Regions from separate parts of the Streptomyces erythrochromogenes genome, predicted to be linked through region 4. Evidence: riboswitches for the same ligand, from Rfam matches in the RefSeq annotation. Region 4 holds a riboswitch; each other region holds the start of a gene.

Region 1 (4,621 bases), 5.0 Mb from region 4:
CGGCCGGGCGCGGGGCGCCCTCCTCGATCATCTCCAGCAGCCGGAACAGCGCGGTCGGCGCGTTGCCGACGGCGACCACGGAGCCCTCCAACAGGCCGCGGTCGCGCCACACTTCGAGAGCGGCGGCGCTGCGCGTGGTGCCCATCTTCGCGGCGAGTTCCGGGACCGCCGGGTCGGAGAGGGTGCAGATCACCTCGTTGTCGGCGGGCAGCCGCTTGCGGGTGACCCCGCTGGCGACCATCTGCACGTCGCACAGGATCGGCGCGCCCGCCTCCAGCGCGGCGCGGGCGCGCAGCACCACCTCGGGGGTGTACCCCAGGTCCTGCGGGAGGTCGGTCATCCCGCAGGCGTGAATCATGCGCACCGCGACCTGGGCGACCGAGGCGGGCAGCCCGGAGAGATCCGCCTCGGCGCGGATCGTGGCAAAGGACTGGCGGTAGATCGCGGCGCCGTCCTTCTCGTACTCGAACACGGTGTACTCGCTCATTTCTTCACTGCGGCTTCGGACTCTGGGGTGATGAGGTGGTCTCGCGGGCGGCCGTGAGGGCGGCCGCCAGGTCCGGCCCGTGCGGCAGGGTGCGCCCGTCCACGGAGAGCCGGTACCCGTCCTCCGTGGCGAGCGCGTCCACCCACTGCGTTCCCCGCGGGTGGCCGCACCGGCGCTCGCAGCCGGACCAGTGCACGGGCAGCGGCCCGCGCGCCCGGTCCACGAGGGCGCGCGCGTCGGCGCGTACGTCCGCGAGGGACTTCGCGCAACCGGGGCGCCCGGTACAGGCGGTGACGGACTGCCAGGGGTTGCCTGCGGACACGACCAGGCCCGCCTCCTCCAGCAGGGCGGGGCCGTCGACGGGGCCGCGGAGGGGGGCGTCGGGGAGGACGACGGTGCGCCAGGGGGTGATCCGCAGCCCGTCGCCGTGACCGGCGACCTCGGCCAGGACCCGCCACTGGCCGGTGGTCATCCGGCCCAGCGGGGGCAGGACGCACAGGTCGCCGCGCGGGCCCGGCCCCCGGCCCCACGGCCGGGGCGGGGCGGTGTACGGCCAGGCCACTTCGGGGGTGCGGGCCGCGTCGATGCCGGCGGCGGTCAGGCGGGCGGTGAACTCCGCGTCGTCCAGGGCGTGTCCGGCGGGCAGTTCGGCCAGGCGCCAGGCGCGGGTACCGGCCGCGTCCGCGGCATCGAGGAAGTACTCGGCGGCGAGCAGCGCGGCACGCGGGGCGTCCTGTGCGGCGACGGCCACGGCCCCGGCGGCCGCACCGAGGCGTACCAGCGCCCGGCCGCCGGGCCTCCCGAGGACGGTGACGTCGGGTTCCAGGGCGGCCACGTCCCCGCGCCCGTCGTCGAGGGCGAACAGGAAGCGGCCGGACAGGGCGGTGACGCGGGCGTTCGCGCACAGCAGCCGGTCCAGCTCGCGGACCCAGGGCAGTACGTCCTGCGAGGTCGGGGTGGCCACGATGTTGCGTACGCGTTCGTGGCCTGGCGCGGGCAGCAGCCCGGCCGCGTCCAGCAGCGCGGCGAGTCCGGCGCCGCAGCCGTCGGCGAGGCCGCGCAGCTGCACGTTGCCGCGGGAGGTGAGCTCCAGGTGCCCGTCGCCGAACCGGTCGGCGGCCGACGCGAGGAGCGAGGCCTGGTGCGCGGTCAGCGCCCCGCCGGGGATCCGGACGCGTGCGAGGTGCCCGTCGTCCGCCGCGTGGAGCCGGAGCGCGCCGGGGCAGGCGTCATCGCGGTCCCGTATGACGGGTTCGTCCCGCGATACGGCGGAAGGGGGCTGGGGCATGGCGGCGAGCATACCCACGTTTCCCCTCACCGGAACTGTGTCCGCCGCCACTCTCCGTCACCCGGCGCGCTCCGGGCACCGCCGGAAATCCCAGCCCTGCCAGGGGGTACCACCCAGCGGTGGCCGGGGGAGTTTGGGGCGCGGGGGTCCGGGGGCAGAGCCCCTGCAACGGATCCGCACCCGACACAACCAGCCCGCCCCACCGACCAAGCCACGGCCGAGCCCCCCGCAGCAGCACCACACCCGACACAACCAGCCCGCCCCACCGACCAAGCCACGGCCGAGCCCCCCGCAGGGGCACCGCACACGACCACGGCCCCGCCCACCCCGGCACGGACCACCCGCCCCTAAGATGACCTTCCGGCGGCCCACACGGTCCGCCGTCGCCGAGGACGGCGACATGGGAGGAAGCCCGGTGCGAATCCGGCGCGGTCCCGCCACTGTGAACCCGGCCGAGCCATGGGGCCGGGTGAGTCAGGAACTCCCGCTGTCCTCACTGCCCGGGGCGCGGAAACCCCGAGGAAGGCCTGCCGCCGCATGATCCTGCTGCTGTCGACGTCCGACACCGATCTGCTCAGCGCTCGCGCAGCGAACACGGCGGACGCCCCCGTCCCGTACCGGTTCGCGAACCCCTCCCGCCTTCCCCTCGACGACCTCCCCGGCCTCCTCGACGGGGCCGACCTGGTCGTCGTACGCCTCCTCGGCGGCCTGCGGGCCTGGCAGGACGGCCTGGACCTGCTGCTGGCCCCCGGCCAGACCCGCCCGGTCGTGGTCCTGACCGGCGAACAGGCTCCGGACGCCCAGCTGATGGAGGCCTCCACGGTTCCGATCGGCATCGCGGCCGAGGCGCACGCCTACCTCGCGCACGGCGGCCCGGCCAACCTCGAACAGCTGGCCCGGTTCCTCTCCGACACCGTCCTGCTCACCGGCCACGGCTTCGAGCCGCCCGCCGCCGCCCCCACCTGGGGCCCCCTGGAGCGCACCGCGCAGCGCACGGACGGCCCCGAGGTCGCCGTGCTCTACTACCGCGCCCACCAGATGAGCGGCAACACCGGCTTCGTGCACACGCTCTGCGAGGCCATCGAGGCCCACGGCGCCCGGCCGGTCCCCCTCTTCGTCTCCTCCCTGCGCAGCCCGGAGCCGGAGCTCGTCGCGGCCCTGGGTTCCGCGGACGCGGTCGTCACCACCGTCCTCGCGGCGGGCGGCACCAAGCCCGCCACCGCCTCGGCGGGCGGCGACGACGAGTCCTGGGACGCGGGCGCGCTCGCCGGCCTCGGCGTGCCGATCCTCCAGGCCCTGTGCCTGACGGGCTCCCGCGCCGCCTGGGAGGAGAACGACGAGGGCCTCTCCCCGCTGGACGCCGCGACGCAGGTCGCCGTGCCCGAGTTCGACGGCCGGCTGATCACCGTCCCGTTCTCCTTCAAGGAGCTCGACGAGGACGGCCTGCCCGCCTACGTGGCCGACCCCGAGCGGGCCGCCCGGGTCGCCGGCATCGCCGTGCGCCACGCCCGGCTGCGCCACATCGAGCGCCGCGACAAGAAGATCGCCCTCGTCCTCTCCGCGTACCCGACCAAGCACTCCCGCATCGGCAACGCGGTCGGCCTGGACACCCCGGCCAGCGCGGTGGAGCTGCTGCGCACCCTCATCGCCGAGGGCTACGACTTCGGCCCGGTCCCCGAGATCCCCGGCCTGGTCTCGGGCGACGGCGACGAGCTGATCCGCGCCCTGATCGAGGCCGGCGGCCACGACCAGGACTGGCTGACCGAAGAGCAGCTGGCCCGCAACCCGGTCCGCATCCCCGCCGCCGACTACAAGCGCTGGTTCGCCGAGCTCCCCGCCGAGCTGCGGGGCAGCGTGGAGGAGCACTGGGGCGAGGCCCCGGGCAGCATGTTCGTGGACCGCTCGGCGAACCCCGAGGGCGACATCGTCCTGGCCGCCCTGCGCCGCGGGAACCTCCTGATCCTCATCCAGCCGCCGCGCGGCTTCGGCGAGAACCCGATCGCGATCTACCACGACCCCGATCTGCCGCCCTCGCACCACTACCTGGCCGCGTACCGCTGGATCCAGGCGCGTGCGGAGGACGGCGGCTTCGGCGCCGACGCGATGATCCACCTGGGCAAGCACGGCAACCTGGAGTGGCTGCCGGGCAAGAACGCCGGCCTGTCCGCGGCGTGCGCACCCGACGCCGCCCTCGGCGACCTCCCCCTCGTCTACCCGTTCCTGGTCAACGACCCGGGCGAGGGCACCCAGGCCAAGCGCCGCGTGCACGCCACCCTGGTGGACCACCTGGTGCCGCCGATGGCGCGCGCGGAGTCGTACGGCGACATCGCGCGCCTGGAGCAGCACCTGGACGAGTACGCCCAGATCTCCGCGATGGACCCGGCGAAGCTGCCGGCCATCCGCGCGCAGATCTGGACGCTGATCCAGGCGGCGAAGCTCGACCACGACCTGGGTCTGGCGGAGCGCCCGGACGACGACGGCTTCGACGACTTCCTGCTGCACGTCGACGGCTGGCTGTGCGAGGTCAAGGACGCCCAGATCCGCGACGGCCTGCACGTCCTGGGCGGCGCCCCGACGGGCGAGGCCCGGGTCAACCTGGTCCTCGCGATCCTGCGCGCCCGCCAGATCTGGGGCGGCACCACGGCCCTTCCGGGCCTGCGCGAGGCGCTGGGCCTGGACGAGTCGAAGGCCACCCGTACCTCCGCGGACGACGTCGAGGAGCAGGCCCGCGCCCTGGTCCAGGCGATGGAGGACGCCGACTGGGCCCCGGGCGCCGTGGCCTCGGTCGCGGCGGACCACCCGGCGGACGTCGCGGAGGTGCTGTCCTTCGCGGCCCGCGAGGTGGT
Region 2 (4,621 bases), 3.9 Mb from region 4:
ATCGACGCCGACAAGGTCCTGGCCCCGGCCAAGAACATGGACGACATGCACACGATCGTCACCAACGCCACGGTGGACGGCGTGCTGTGCGCCCTCTTCGCGGTGCTGATCATCGTGGTCCTCGCGGACGCGCTCCGCACCTGCGTCAAGGCCGTCCGCGACCCGGGGTCGGCGAAGCTCTCCGAGGTCCCGTGGACCGAGTCGAAGATCGTCGCCCCGGCCGGCCTGATCGCGACCGCCGAGGAGCGGGCCCGGCTCGCCGCCGCGGCCGACCGCGATTCCGGCGGCGGGCAGGTCAAGGAGCCGGTGGGGTGAGCACCGTACGGAGCGTGCTGGCCAGGGCCAGGTTCTACGTACGGGAGTTCTCCGGGGAGGCCGCGTACGACCGGTACGTCGCCCACGCCCGCTCCCACGACCCGGACGCGGAGGTCCTCACCCGCCGCGCCTTCGAACGCGCCCGCACGGACGCCCGCGAGGCGGACCCCCGCGAGGGCTTCCGCTGCTGCTGACACATGCGAAGGGCCCCGCCGCACGACGCGGCGGGGCCCTTCGGCGTCCTCAGCGCACCCCGTCCTCGAGGGGCTCGGTCTGAAGGGTGCGGCCGACGGGGTCGGGGCGGTGCTGCCCCCGACGACGGCGCCGGGCCCCGACACCCGTCCTGCACACTCGACCGCATGGACATGGTGATCAGAACGGCGGTGCCCGCCGACTACGAGACGCTGGGCGAGATCACGGCGCAGGCCTACCTCGCCGACGGGCACCTGGACTTCAACGAGGACAACGCCTACCTCAACGTGCTCCGCGACGTGGCCGGGCGGGCCGCACTGGCCGAGGTGCTCGTCGCCGAGCGCGACGGGCAGGTGCTCGGCGGGGTGACCTTCGCCGCACCCGGCAGCCCGCTCGCCGACATCGCCGGCCCGGACGAGGCCGAGTTCCGGATGCTGGCGGTGGCCCACGCGGCCCGCGGCCAGGGCGCCGGCGAGGCCCTGGTGCGGGCGTGCATCGAGCGTGCGCGGGCCGTCGAGGGCGTCACGGGCGTCGTCCTCTCCACCCAGCGGAGCATGGCCGGGGCCCACCGGATCTACGCGCGCCTGGGCTTCGTACGCACTCCGGAGCGGGACTGGGCGCCCATCGAGGGCCTGACACTGCTCACGTATCGACTCAAGCTGTAGCCACGCCGACACAACATGTGGGGGGTCGCGCATCGGCGCCCCCCCACATGTATGCTCATGCCTGCTGTCGCCGCAGGGGAATCCGGTGTGAATCCGGAACTGTCCCGCAACGGTATGAAGTGTCCGGCATCCGGACACCAAGTCCGATGACCTGCCGACAGCGCGCCCGGATCGACCGACCCGGGTGCCGACACGTCCGGGCCTCGCGGTTGGGCCGGTGGACGCCGTGCGGTGTGCCCTCCTGCCACGCCCGCATGCGCCCGCGCCCGCCGCCGATGACCGGGCCGAGCGAGGGAGAGCTCCCGCCGTGACCATCGCGCCTTCCGCACCGCGCGCCGAGTCCGTTTCTGGCGACAACACCGAGGGCCCGGGGGCCACGCTGCTGCGTACCCTCACCGAACTTACGGCGGACCTCCCCGACACCGACCCCGGCCGCGTCGCTGCCGCCGCGCTCCGCGGCCGCAGCTCCGCCGCCGACGAGGCCGAACTGCGCGGGCTGGCCACCGAGTCCGCCGCCGGGCTCATCTCCGAGGACCCCGCGTACTCGAAGCTCGCCGCCCGCCTGCTGACGCTGGCCGTGCGCGACGAGGCCGCGAGCCAGGGCTCCACCTCGTTCTCCGCCTCCGTCGAGGTCGGCCACCGCGAGGGCCTCATCGCCGACCGCACCGCCGAGTTCGTGCGCACGCACGCGAGCCGCCTGGACGCGCTGGTCGAGCACACCCTCGCCGAGGGCGCCGACGACCGCTTCGGCTTCTTCGGCCTGCGCACCCTGCACAGCCGCTACCTGCTGCGCCACCCGATCACCCGTCAGGTCATCGAGACCCCGCAGTTCTTCATGCTGCGCGTGGCCTGCGGCCTCGCCGCGGACGAGAGCGTCCAGGCCGTCGAGGAGGTGGCCTCGCTGTACCGGCTGATGAGCCGCCTCGACTACCTGCCCTCCTCCCCCACGCTCTTCAACTCCGGCACCCGGCACCCGCAGATGTCCTCCTGCTACCTGCTGGACTCCCCGCTGGACGAGCTCGACTCGATCTACGACCGCTACCACCAGGTCGCGCGCCTGTCGAAGCACGCGGGCGGCATCGGCCTGTCGTACTCCCGCATCCGCGCCCGCGGTTCGCTGATCCGCGGCACCAACGGCCACTCCAACGGCATCGTGCCGTTCCTGAAGACGCTCGACGCCTCCGTCGCCGCCGTGAACCAGGGCGGCCGCCGCAAGGGCGCCGCCGCGGTCTACCTGGAGACCTGGCACGCGGACATCGAGGAGTTCCTGGAGCTCCGCGACAACACCGGTGAGGACCAGCGCCGCACCCACAACCTGAACCTCGCCCACTGGGTGCCGGACGAGTTCATGCGCCGCGTGAACGCCGACGCCGAGTGGTCGCTGTTCTCCCCGGCCGACGTGCCCGAGCTGGTCGACCTGTGGGGCGACGAGTTCGACGCCGCCTACCGCAAGGCCGAGGCCGACGGACTGGCCCGCAAGACCATGCCGGCCCGCGACCTGTACGGCCGGATGATGCGCACCCTCGCGCAGACCGGCCAGGGCTGGATGACCTTCAAGGACGCCTCCAACCGCACGGCGAACCAGACCGCCGAGCCGGGCACCGTCGTCCACTCCTCGAACCTGTGCACCGAGATCATCGAGGTCACCAACGACGGCGAGACGGCCGTCTGCAACCTCGGCTCGGTCAACCTCGGCGCCTTCGTCGTGGACGGCGAGATCGACTGGGAGCGGATCGACGAGACCGTCCGCACCGCCGTCACCTTCCTCGACCGCGTCGTGGACATCAACTTCTACCCGACCGAGCAGGCCGGCCGCTCCAACGCCCGCTGGCGCCCGGTCGGCCTGGGCGCGATGGGCCTCCAGGACGTCTTCTTCAAGCTGAAGCTGCCCTTCGACTCCCCCGAGGCGAAGGCCCTGTCGACCAAGCTCTCCGAGCGCATCATGCTGGCCGCGTACGAGGCCTCCTGCGACCTGGCCGAGCGCAGCGGCCCGCTGCCGGCCTGGGAGCAGACCCGCACCGCGCGCGGCGTCCTGCACCCGGACCACTACGACGTCGAGCTGAACTGGCCGGAGCGCTGGGACGCGCTGCGCGCCCGCGTCGCCGAGACCGGCATGCGCAACTCCCTGCTCCTCGCCATCGCCCCGACGGCGACCATCGCCTCGATCGCCGGCGTGTACGAGTGCATCGAGCCGCAGGTCTCCAACCTGTTCAAGCGCGAGACCCTGTCGGGCGAGTTCCTCCAGGTGAACGGCTACCTGGTGGAGGAGCTCAAGCAGCTCGGCGTGTGGGACGCCCAGACCCGTGAGGCGCTGCGCGACTCCTCCGGCTCGGTCCAGGGCTTCGGCTGGATCCCGGCCGAGGTCCGCGAGCTGTACCGCACGGCGTGGGAGATCCCGCAGCGCGGCCTGATCGACATGGCGGCGGCCCGTACGCCGTTCCTGGACCAGTCGCAGTCGCTGAACCTGTTCCTGGAGACGCCCACCATCGGCAAGCTCAGCTCGATGTACGCGTACGCCTGGAAGCAGGGCCTGAAGACCACGTACTACCTGCGTTCGCGCCCGGCGACGAAGATCGCCCGCGCCGCGCAGGCCGCCACCGCCGCTCCGGTGGCGCTCCCGCAGGCCGTCGACGCCGATGCCCTGGCCTGCTCCCTTGAGAACCCCGAGTCCTGCGAGGCCTGCCAGTAATGAGCTCCACCGACAACAAGAACCTCCTGGACCCGGGCTTCGAGCTCACGCTCCGCCCCATGCGCTACCCGGACTTCTACGAGCGCTACCGGGACGCGATCAAGAACACGTGGACGGTGGAGGAGGTCGACCTCCACTCGGACGTCGCGGACCTCGCGAAGCTGACGCCCGCCGAGCAGCACATGATCGGCCGCCTGGTCGCGTTCTTCGCGACCGGCGACTCGATCGTCTCGAACAACCTGGTGCTGACGCTCTACAAGCACATCAACTCCCCGGAGGCGCGCCTGTACCTGTCGCGCCAGCTGTTCGAGGAGGCCGTGCACGTCCAGTTCTATCTGACGCTGCTCGACACCTACCTGCCCGACCCGGACGACCGCGCGGCCGCCTTCGACGCGGTCGAGGAGATCCCCTCCATCCGCGAGAAGGCGCAGTTCTGCTTCAAGTGGATGGACTCGGTCGAGAAGATCGAGCGCCTGGAGACGGCCGCCGACCGCCGCCGCTTCCTGCTGAACCTGATCTGCTTCGCGGCGTGCATCGAGGGCCTGTTCTTCTACGGCGCCTTCGCGTACGTGTACTGGTTCCGCTCGCGCGGCCTGCTGCACGGCCTGGCCACCGGCACCAACTGGGTGTTCCGTGACGAGACCATGCACATGAACTTCGCCTTCGAGGTCGTGGACACGGTCCGCAAGGAGGAGCCCGAGCTCTTCGACGACGCCCTCCAGCAGCAGGTCACCGACATGCTGAAGGAAGCCGTGGAGGC
Region 3 (4,621 bases), 6.3 Mb from region 4:
TGTTCGTCCGAGGGGCCACCCCCGTACTGCTGATGGCCGAAGCCCCCGTGCACGCCGCCCTGCCGGTGCTGACCGCGCAGGACGGGGCGGTGCCCCGGTGCGACGGGTGGAGCATCGTCCCCAAGCTCACGCTGTGCGTCGTGGACGGCCCCGGCGACGCCGGGCTCGTCGTTCCCGCCATGGTCGCGCCGGTGCTCGACGGGTCCGGCGGAAGCCTCCGGCCCGGCGACATGGCCGACTGGTGTGCGGACGCCGAAGGGGCGGGCGGGGCCGTGGTCCTGTCCCTCGACGCACTGCCCGAGACGCTGGACTGGCCGCACCTCCTGAGCTCCGGCACATCCCGCGGCGGCTTCCTCCCGACCCTGGCCTGACCTGCGGCCGCCGCCCCGTTAGTGTGTGCGAGTGACGCTCACCGACGATCGACAGTTCCCCGCCGCGCTCGCCGCCGCGCTGGCGGTCCCCTTCGACTACGCGGACGGCGACGGGGTCGACTTCGAGCCCTTCGAGGCCTTCCTGTCCGCCGAGGACACCGACGACTGGTTCCGGGCGTGGACCGGGAACAACGACCTGGACGGCGGCGCGTTCCGCGTCTTCGGCCAGGACGGCTCCGGCGGGTACGCGGCGTTCTGGCTGGTCCGGCCGGGCCGACCGCTCGCCGAACAGCCCGTGGTCTTCCTCGGGTCCGAGGGGGAGACGGGCGTCGTGGCGCGCGACCTGGGCGACTTCCTGTGGCTGCTGGCCGACGGCTGCGGCCCGTACGAGGCGGCCGCGCCGTACGGGGCCGACCGGACCTCGCGCCCGGACGAAGCCCTGACGGCCGTCGCAGACCGGTTCGCCCCGGACGCGCGGCGCACGGCCGGCGCCGTGGTCGAGCTGGCGGCCGAGGAGTTCCCCGGCTTCGACGACATGATCATGGAACTCTGCCGCTGATCCCGTTGGGCGACGCGACAGGAATTCACTGGATCGCCGGGCCCGGCCGTGCCATGGTTGGTCTCGCCGAAGGGGTGTAGCTCAGCTGGTCAGAGCAACGGTCTCCAAAACCGTAGGCCGCAGGTTCGAATCCTGCCGCCCCTGCCGTGAGGGAAGAGAGCCGAGAGGCTCCCTTCCTCGCCAAAGGCGTGAGCCCCGTCGACGGTTCGACGGGGCTCTGCTGTATTCAAGATCGCCCAGGCCGTGGGCGCGTCAACCGCCAGTCAGCGGCAGGCCGGTGGCAAGCCTCCTGAGGCACTGCTGCGCGCGGCCATCGACCGTGGCGAGGAACCGAGAACCAGGACGCGGCCCGAAGGGGTCTCATGGCACGCCGTACCGCTGAGACGCTCAGCCGGCGCTGATGCTGCTCGCCTAGTGGCTCGACAGGGTCAGGCTGGCCGGTGAGCAGGTCCGAGTACTGCAGCGCGCCGGCGGGGGCCTCGTCGTACCCGGTGCCGAGTTCTGCGGTGTGCCGGACAACCTGCCGTCGTGCGGCGAGGACCAGATCGCCACCGTCGAACTCGCGCCGGGCGAGAACGTCACCGGCGCCGTCACAGGCAAGGGATCGTGGACTGCGAAGTCGGTGACGTACACCGACGGGCTGATCGGGAAGAGCGTCCGCGTCGACGTCTCGTAGGACGGCAGAAGGCCCCCACAGCCAGTCGGCTGTGGGGGCGCACCACTGCCACCCGTGGCCTCCCCGCTGTGGGCAGGGCCAATGGCCGGTTCGGGTAGGAGATTCATCGGACCGCGATGGCTACTGGTGAGTGGGCTTGCGCATCGATTTGGCCGCGGCGTGGCGGACTGCGCGGATGCGGTTGCCGCAGCGGGTGGAGCACCAGCGGCGGGCCGCGTGGGAGCGGAGCATCAGGCGGGTGCAGCCCGGCGTGCCGCAGGCGGCGAGCTTCCCGGCGTGCTCACCGGTCAACAGGCCGATCCCGTCCTCCGCCAGCAGCGCGAGGGCGTGCTCCAGGGGCTGCGACGGCCCCGGCCGCAGGACGCGTACCGGCTCCCCCGCGCCCCAGTCGAGCAGGCGCAGCGGAGGGCAGCCCGCCAGAACGGCATTGACGGCCGCGACCTGCCCCGGGTCCGCCGCCGTGCCCCCGATCCGCGCTCCGAACAGTGCGCGCAGCGTCTCGCGCAGCTCCCGCAGGCGGGCGGTCTGCGCGGAGTCGAGCGTCGGCCCCGCGGGCGCGAGCCCGTGGCCCGTCAGCCAGGCCCGCGCGGCGGACGGGTGTGCGAGTCCTTCGTAGGGCCCTCCGGGCAGCCGGAAGCGCGTGTTCACGAGCGCGAGCGAGGTGGAGAGCTCCTCGCCCGCCGCCGGAGTTGGGATGTCCATGCGGCAATGGTAAATCTTGCGATTCTCCGTTAGTCGGACTTAAAGTCCGTGCTGGATGCAGCCAGTTGGGAATCCCTCCAGGAGGACGTGAAGCATGCAGCCCCGTACGGCGACCCGCGCCGACATACCCGAACTGATCCGGCTCCGCGCGGCGGCGCTCGACGCGCTCGGCGTCGATCCCGGCCCGGCCGACGCGCCCTGGCGGGACATCGCCCGCGGCTGGTTCGCCGACCGGGTCTCGGACAGCCGGCCCGACTGCACCTGCCTGGTCGTCGGCGGCGGGCCGGGCGAGCCCCTGCGGGCCGCCGGCATGGCCTGGGTGACGTACCACCTGCCCGGCCCCCGCTGGCCCGACGGACGGCGCGGGTACATCGACGGCATGGTCACGGAGGCGGCGGCCCGCGGGCAGGGCCACGCCGGACGGATCGTCACCGGGCTGGTGGACTGGCTGAACGGACTCGGCGTCCACTTCGTCCAGTTGCACGCCAGCTCAGCGGGCGCATCCGTGTACCGCGCCGCCGGCTTCGCCGCCGCCCGGTACCCCGGGATGGACCTGATCACCACCCCGGAGCCCGCCCCCCGCCCATGACGGACGGGCCCCCGCCCCACCCCACGTGCGCGTTCTGGCAGACTGGGGCGCACAACCAGGCGGTGCAGGACAGGAAACCGGTGCGATTCCGGTGCGGTCCCGCCACTGTGACCGGACGTCCCCGCACGGGACACCGGGAGTCAGACACTGACGCACCGCCTCTGCTCCTTCACGTCGACCAGGGGACGCGGATCCCCCGGAGAGGCCCCGCCATGTCGCGTTCCCGCGCCGCCCTGCGCGCGTTCACCCCCGTCGCGCTCCTGATATCCCTGACCGCCTGCGCCGGTTCAACCGGCGCAGGGCAGGACGGGGCCGCGGGCGACGCCGCCGCCGCGCCCGGCTTCCCGTACGCCCTCACCAACTGCGGTGTGAGCAACACCTATCAGGCCCCGCCCCGGCGAGCGGTCACCATGAACCAGCACGCCACCGAGCTCATGCTCGCCCTCGGCCTGGGCGACCGGATCGCCGGCACCGCCTACCTCGACGACGCCGTGCTGCCCGCCTACAAGCCCGCCTACGACAAGATCAAGGTGCTGGCCGAGGAGTACCCCTCCAAGGAGATCCTGCTCGGCGCCGACCCTGACTTCGTCTACGGCGGATACGCCAGCGCCTTCGACAAGGCGCAGGGCCGCGACCGCGAGGGCCTCGCCAAGTCCGGCATCAACTCCCGCCTCAACGTGGAGTACTGCACCGAGGGGAAGGTCGGCCTCGACCAGCTCAAGACCGAGATCACCGAGGTCGCGCGGACCTTCGGCGTACCCGACCGCGGCGCGAAGCTCATCGAGGACGAGCAGCGCCGCATCGACGCCGTGACCGCCCGCGTCAAGGACCGGCCCCGGCCGACCGTCTTCGCCTACGACTCCGGCGAGGCCACCGCCTCCACCTCCGGAGGCAACGGCGTGGGCAACGAGATCATCTCCCTCGCCGGCGGCACCAACGTCTTCGCCGACCTCAAGGACACCTTCGGCGACGTCGCCTGGGAGAAGGTCATCGAGCGCAAGCCCGAGGTCGTCCTCATCTACGACTACGGCGGCACCACCGTCGAGGCCAAGAAGCAGCGCCTGTTGAACGACCCGGCGCTCGCCGAGGTGCCCGCCGTCAAGAACCGGCGGTTCGTCGTGCTGCCGCTCTCCTCCGCCGTCCTCGGCGTCCGCGTGGCGGACGCGGTGGAATCGCTGGGGAGCCAGCTCCACCCGAACCCCGCGTGAGGCTCCGCACCGGAGCGGTCCTCGCCGTCCTCGCCGCCGCGCTCGCCGTCTCGGCGATCGCGGGCCTGGCGCTGGGGCCCGTACGGATCGCCCCCGACCGCGTCCTCGGAATCGTCGTCGGCGGCCTGTCGGGGAACCGGCCCACCGGCGCCTTCGCCTCCATCGTGTGGGACGTGCGGATGCCGCGGATCCTCCTCGGCGCCGTCGTCGGAGCCGGGCTCGCCGTCGCGGGCACCGTACTCCAGGCCCTCGTGCGCAACCAGCTCGCCGATCCGTTCCTCCTCGGGGCCTCCTCCGGGGCCTCCGCCGGAGCCGTCCTCGTGATCGTCTTCGGCGCGGCCGCGGCCGGATTCGGCATGGGCGTGCCGCTGGCCGCCTTCGTGGGGTCCATGGCCGCGCTCGTCGCCGTCTACGCGATGGCCCGGCGCGGCGGCACCATGACCACCGGCCGGCTGATCCTGGCCGGCGTCGCCGTCCAGTACATCCTGTCCGCCTTCACCAGCCTCGTCCTCGTCC
Region 4 (4,621 bases):
GACCACGGTGCCGTCGCTCTTCTCGGCCTTGGCCACGTAAGTGATGTCATGGGTCGCACCCCCGTCGAGGGGAGCGTTCCAGGTGGCGACCAGGCTGGTGTCACCCGGGGTGGACACCATGTCGCTGACGGCGCCCGGGGCGGTCGGCGGCAGGTACTCGACGGTCAGCTTGGGACGTTGGGCGGGGTCCGCCGCGGCACCCGAGCGGTAGGCCGCCGCGGCGGCCGTGCCGGAAACGGTGAGGGCCGCACCCTCGTTGCCGCCGCGATCGGTCCAGGACTGCACCAGCGGGCCGAAGTCGATTTCGGCCAGAGCGGTATCGGCTATGTATGTGTCCTCGCCCGCGGCGGTGAGGAGGTCCTTGCCACTCTGCGCCGGGGTCCACGGCGTGGACAGTTCGTACACGGCCGGCTTCTGTGCCACGCACTGCGTGGTGCAGTCGGACCTGGTCAGCGACAGCTTGGCAGAGGTGACCCGCGCCCCCTTCGGCAGAGCCGAGAGATCTGCCTTCAAGTGGGTGGCCCACAGGTGGCCGTCGACCGTACCGATCCGCAGTTCGCCGGCCGGCGGTGTGGCACAGCCCGGTGTGTCGCAGTCGGTGGCGGTCGACACGCTCGTGACCGCCGTGTCGGTGAGGGCCAGGGTCTGCGTAGCGGGCATGGGGGGCAGCGGCTGGAGGCGGACCGTCAGGCTCTGCTCGGCCGACCAGGGGGAGCAGCCCACAGGGGTACAGGCGCGTACGGACCAGCGGTAGGTTGCACCGTCAGCCAGCTTTCCCTCCGGGATCTGGATTGCGGCGCGGCCACCGCTCACCTGTGAGACGGGAGGCAGGGTCAGGCCGGGTACCGGGTTGCCGGCTGCGTCCTTCACCGCGAATTCGGCGTTCACCCGGCCTTGGGAGGCCTCGGAGACGACCGCGGACAGGATGGGCGTCAGGGTCTGCTGCGCGCCCGCCTGGATGTCCTGCGGGGCGTCCGGCAGGGGGCTGACGGTGAACGTGGTCCAGTTGGACCACGGCGACCAGCTGTTGCTGTAGTGGGTGCCGTCGTAGGGCGAGGTGCGGAAGCGGTACATGCGGCCGTGCTGGAGCACGCCCGCCGGTACGACCACCGAGGCCGGGGTGCCCTGCGGGACGAACGGCGAGACCAGCGTGTTGCCGACCTGGGTGTTGGTGGCGGCGTCGAAGATCTGGAAGGTGCCGTTGACCGTGTCGCCGTTCTTGTCCGCGAAGGTGTCGCGCAGGGTCGGCGTCGTCGTCTCCACGCGCCAGGCGGGGGTCTTGTCCTGGACGAACGGAGGGCCGGCCTCCTGCTTGGTGCCGGTCTGCGGACGGTAGTTGTAGGTCACCGTCAGCTTGGGCGGGTTGGATGTGGCGTTCGCGGAGTTGACGCGCTTCCACTGCCCGACGACCGACTCCGAGCCGGCCCGCAGGCCCATGCTGGACAGCGGGGCCTTCGCGGACGCCCACGTCTGCACGAGGGTGGTCACGTCGGCGTTGATCCAGCCGTCCGGTGCCGAGCCGCAGGAGGGGTTGCCGCGGGTCTCGGTGGAGGTGGCGTACTTGGTGCCCATGGCGGGCTGGTTCGTCCAGCGCGATGCGGTGCTCGGGGTGCCCGAGTCCCAGACCTCCCACGGCTGCGCGACGCAGTCGGTGTTGCCCGAGTGGAAGTTCCACAGCGACAGCTTGGCGTCGGAGACCAGCGCGTCCGCGATCGGCGCGGTGTTCCACGTGATGAACGAACGCGCGGTGCGGAAGGTGCCGTTGGCGTTCTTCGTCCCGGGGTTGCCGAGGTCGAGCTCGGTGTCGTTCGACCAGTCGACGGTCTCGCCCTGCTGGACGTAGGTGTCGAAGACGTTGCCCAGCGAGGAGGTGGAGGGGTCCACGGTCACGGGGTACCTGGTGGCCGGGTCCGCGAGGAACTTCGCGTCCGGCGTGACGACGAGGTCGACCGTGCCCCTGCCCTGGACGACCTTCATTGCCACGGGCACCCTGCGGGTGTGCTCGCCCGAGACCGGGTCGACCGTGGAGTCCCACATGACCGGCGCCGGCATGACCGCGGTGCGCCGGCTCTTGCGGTCGGTGAACTGCACGCTGCCGTCGGCCTGCTGTTCCACCTTCAGGCCCTTGGCCACCAGGGGCAGGGTGTACGAGTAGTTCTCGCCGGCCGGACGCTGCTTCAGCTCGACGAACTGCTCGAAGCCGCCTCGGGTGGCCTCGATGACGACGTCACCGCCGGGGACGGCGTTGGTGTACTCGGCGCGGGCCCCCTCCAGCTTCGGGGACGGCAGGGCGCCCTTCCACTTGAGGGTGATCTGCTGCTCGCCCTCGCCCAGGGTGACGAGGTCGGTGCTGATGTAGTCGATGGCCGGGGCGGCCTTGGGCGCGGCCTTGGCCATGCGCGGGATGCTGCCCGGTGCCAGCTTCAGGCCTTGCGGGTGGGCCTTCGACACCACGGTCCCGCCGGGGCCGTGGCCCAGGGTCACGTCGACGGCGCGCCAGCCGCGTGCCTGCTGGTCGTAGAACCGGACCGGCCCGGCGGCCACTTCGGTCGTCAGGGTGCCGTTCGGGTTCACCCACGTGGTGGACGTCTCGGACCGCTCCGAGACGGCTTCCACGCGGTGGCCGGACGTGCGCGCGGCCACGCGGGCCCGCGCGAGGTTGAGTTCTTCGGTCACCGTGCCGGGCTTGGCCCCGGCTGCCGGGGCCGCGTCGGCCGGGTGCGAGCTCTGGAGCAGGGTGGCGGTCACGATGAGTGCCGCTCCGCCCGCTATCCAGTGGGTGGTCCCCCAGGGCCCTCTCCCACGGCGTCTTGCCGCGGAGAAACGAGTAGCCATACTTCCTCGGTCTTTCTGCGAGTACCTGATGATCAAGGTACGAGGGGAGCAACGTAGCGCTCTGACCAGGCAGTTCGTTCCCGGAAACGGACATGGGGGACACAAATCACGACCCAGTGATCCAAATCACGCCACGGCTGGTTCTGGCTCCTGCCTCGGCGGTCCCCCCTCGGCCCCGTGCGTCTCACGCCACCATCCGGATGTTGGACAACTCCACCCGTTGCCGGAGAAGGGCATCTACTCTGGCCGGGCAGCTGGTTCGCCCCGTCCGCCAGGCGGGATGCGTCGTAAGAGGGAACCCGGTGGGAATCCGGGACTGCCCCGCAGCGGTGAGCGGGAACGACCGCCGTCATACGCACTGGGACCGGACAACGGTCCTGGGAAGCGACGGCCAGTAGGTGCCCGCCGGGAGACCGGCAGGCGTGCCCGCGAGTCCGAAGACCTGCCCGTTGCCCGTGTGCGACCCGTCGTGCGCGGAAACCCCGGTGACCTCGTGGGCGGGTCGGCGACACATCAGGCGGGCGACCGCGGGCGCGTACGCACAGGTACGCACTCCCGTAACCGGTCGAGGTCCGTCCGATACGTCATCCCTTCGCGCTCCCGACCCTCACCGGGTCCACAGGAGACAGCTCGCGAAGGAGAGTTCCGTGACCAGCAAGACTCCCGCCACCGCCGTACGGGCCGGTGCGGCCACCGTGTACGGCTACCCCCGGCAGGGGCAGAACCGGGAACTGAAGAAGGCCGTCGAGGGCTACTGGAAGGGCCGGGTCGGCGCCGACGCCCTCCGGGAGACGGCCCGCGACCTGCGCCGGGCCAACTGGGGGCAGCTGGCCGACGCCGGCATCACCGAGGTACCCACCGGCGACTTCTCGTACTACGACCACGTGCTGGACACCAGCGTCATGGTCGGCGCCGTCCCCGCACGCCACCGCGCCGCCGTCGAAGCGGACGCCCTGGACGGCTACTTCGCCATGGCGCGCGGCACCCAGGAGGTGGCACCGCTCGAAATGACCAAGTGGTTCGACACCAACTACCACTACCTGGTGCCGGAACTCGGCCCGGACACCGTCTTCACCGCCGACTCCTCCCGGCAGGTCGCGCAGTTCGAGGAGGCCCGCGCGCTCGGCCACACCGCCCGCCCGGTGCTGGTCGGGCCGGTGACGTACCTGCTGCTGGCCAAGCCCGCCCCCGGAGTGGCGGCCGGCTTCGACCCCCTCGCCCTCCTCGACCGCCTGCTCCCCGTGTACGCACGGGTCCTCGCCGACCTGCGCGCGGCCGGGGCGGAGTGGGTGCAGCTGGACGAGCCCGCCCTGGTGCAGGACCGCACCCCGGCCGAGCTGAACGCCGTCGCCCGCGCGTACCGCGAGCTCGGCGCCGCGGCCGACCGGCCGAAGCTGCTCGTGGCCTCCTACTTCGACCGGCTCGGCGAGGCCCTGGCCGTGCTGGCCAAGGCCCCCGTGGACGGGCTCGCCCTGGACTTCACCGGCGCGGCCGCCGCGAACCTCGACGACCTCGCCGCCGTCGGCGGCCTGCCCGGCAAGCGCCTGGTCGCCGGCGTCGTCAACGGCCGCAACATCTGGATCAACGACTTCGAGAAGTCCCTCGCCACGCTCGGCACCCTCCTCGGCCTGGCCGGCAGCGTCGACGTGGCCGCCTCCTGCTCGCTGCTCCACGTGCCGCTGGACGCCTCCGTCGAGCGGGACATCGACCCGCAGGTCAGGCGCTGGCTCGCCTTCGCCCGCCAGAAGACCGCCGAGATCGCCACGCTCGCCCGCGGCCTCGCCCG

What was found. A riboswitch is a leader RNA that binds a small molecule or an ion and turns the genes downstream of it on or off. The one in region 4 is predicted to bind cobalamin.
Region 1: it holds a riboswitch for cobalamin, as region 4 does, so the genes downstream of both, cobN (cobaltochelatase subunit CobN) here and metE (5-methyltetrahydropteroyltriglutamate--homocysteine S-methyltransferase) in region 4, are expected to answer to the same signal.
Region 2: it holds a riboswitch for cobalamin, as region 4 does, so the genes downstream of both, OHA91_RS13455 (ribonucleoside-diphosphate reductase subunit alpha) here and metE (5-methyltetrahydropteroyltriglutamate--homocysteine S-methyltransferase) in region 4, are expected to answer to the same signal.
Region 3: it holds a riboswitch for cobalamin, as region 4 does, so the genes downstream of both, OHA91_RS03040 (ABC transporter substrate-binding protein) here and metE (5-methyltetrahydropteroyltriglutamate--homocysteine S-methyltransferase) in region 4, are expected to answer to the same signal.

The regions. Positions count from the first base shown of each region.
Region 1 covers NZ_CP108036.1:1,958,655-1,963,275, forward strand. Annotated here, with positions in the region: gene OHA91_RS09040 (precorrin-8X methylmutase) at 1-487, opposite strand, end outside; gene OHA91_RS09045 (cobalamin biosynthesis protein CobG) at 492-1,775, opposite strand; cobalamin riboswitch at 2,145-2,272, shown strand; gene cobN (cobaltochelatase subunit CobN) at 2,313-4,621, shown strand, end outside.
Region 2 covers NZ_CP108036.1:3,034,366-3,038,986, forward strand. Annotated here, with positions in the region: gene OHA91_RS13440 (carbon starvation CstA family protein) at 1-315, shown strand, start outside; gene OHA91_RS13445 (CstA-like transporter-associated (seleno)protein) at 312-509, shown strand; gene OHA91_RS13450 (GNAT family N-acetyltransferase) at 675-1,172, shown strand; cobalamin riboswitch at 1,224-1,345, shown strand; gene OHA91_RS13455 (ribonucleoside-diphosphate reductase subunit alpha) at 1,480-3,861, shown strand; gene OHA91_RS13460 (ribonucleotide-diphosphate reductase subunit beta) at 3,861-4,621, shown strand, end outside.
Region 3 covers NZ_CP108036.1:636,500-641,120, reverse strand. Annotated here, with positions in the region: gene OHA91_RS03070 (hypothetical protein) at 1-371, shown strand, start outside; gene OHA91_RS03065 (SMI1/KNR4 family protein) at 403-930, shown strand; tRNA gene OHA91_RS03060 (tRNA-Trp) at 1,001-1,074, shown strand; gene OHA91_RS03055 (hypothetical protein) at 1,439-1,606, shown strand; gene OHA91_RS03050 (CGNR zinc finger domain-containing protein) at 1,727-2,308, opposite strand; gene OHA91_RS03045 (GNAT family N-acetyltransferase) at 2,403-2,897, shown strand; cobalamin riboswitch at 2,928-3,068, shown strand; gene OHA91_RS03040 (ABC transporter substrate-binding protein) at 3,110-4,105, shown strand; gene OHA91_RS03035 (FecCD family ABC transporter permease) at 4,069-4,621, shown strand, end outside.
Region 4 covers NZ_CP108036.1:6,927,566-6,932,186, forward strand. Annotated here, with positions in the region: gene OHA91_RS31800 (amidase domain-containing protein) at 1-660, opposite strand, end outside; partial or broken gene OHA91_RS31805 (DNRLRE domain-containing protein) at 982-2,748, opposite strand; cobalamin riboswitch at 3,074-3,299, shown strand; gene metE (5-methyltetrahydropteroyltriglutamate--homocysteine S-methyltransferase) at 3,483-4,621, shown strand, end outside.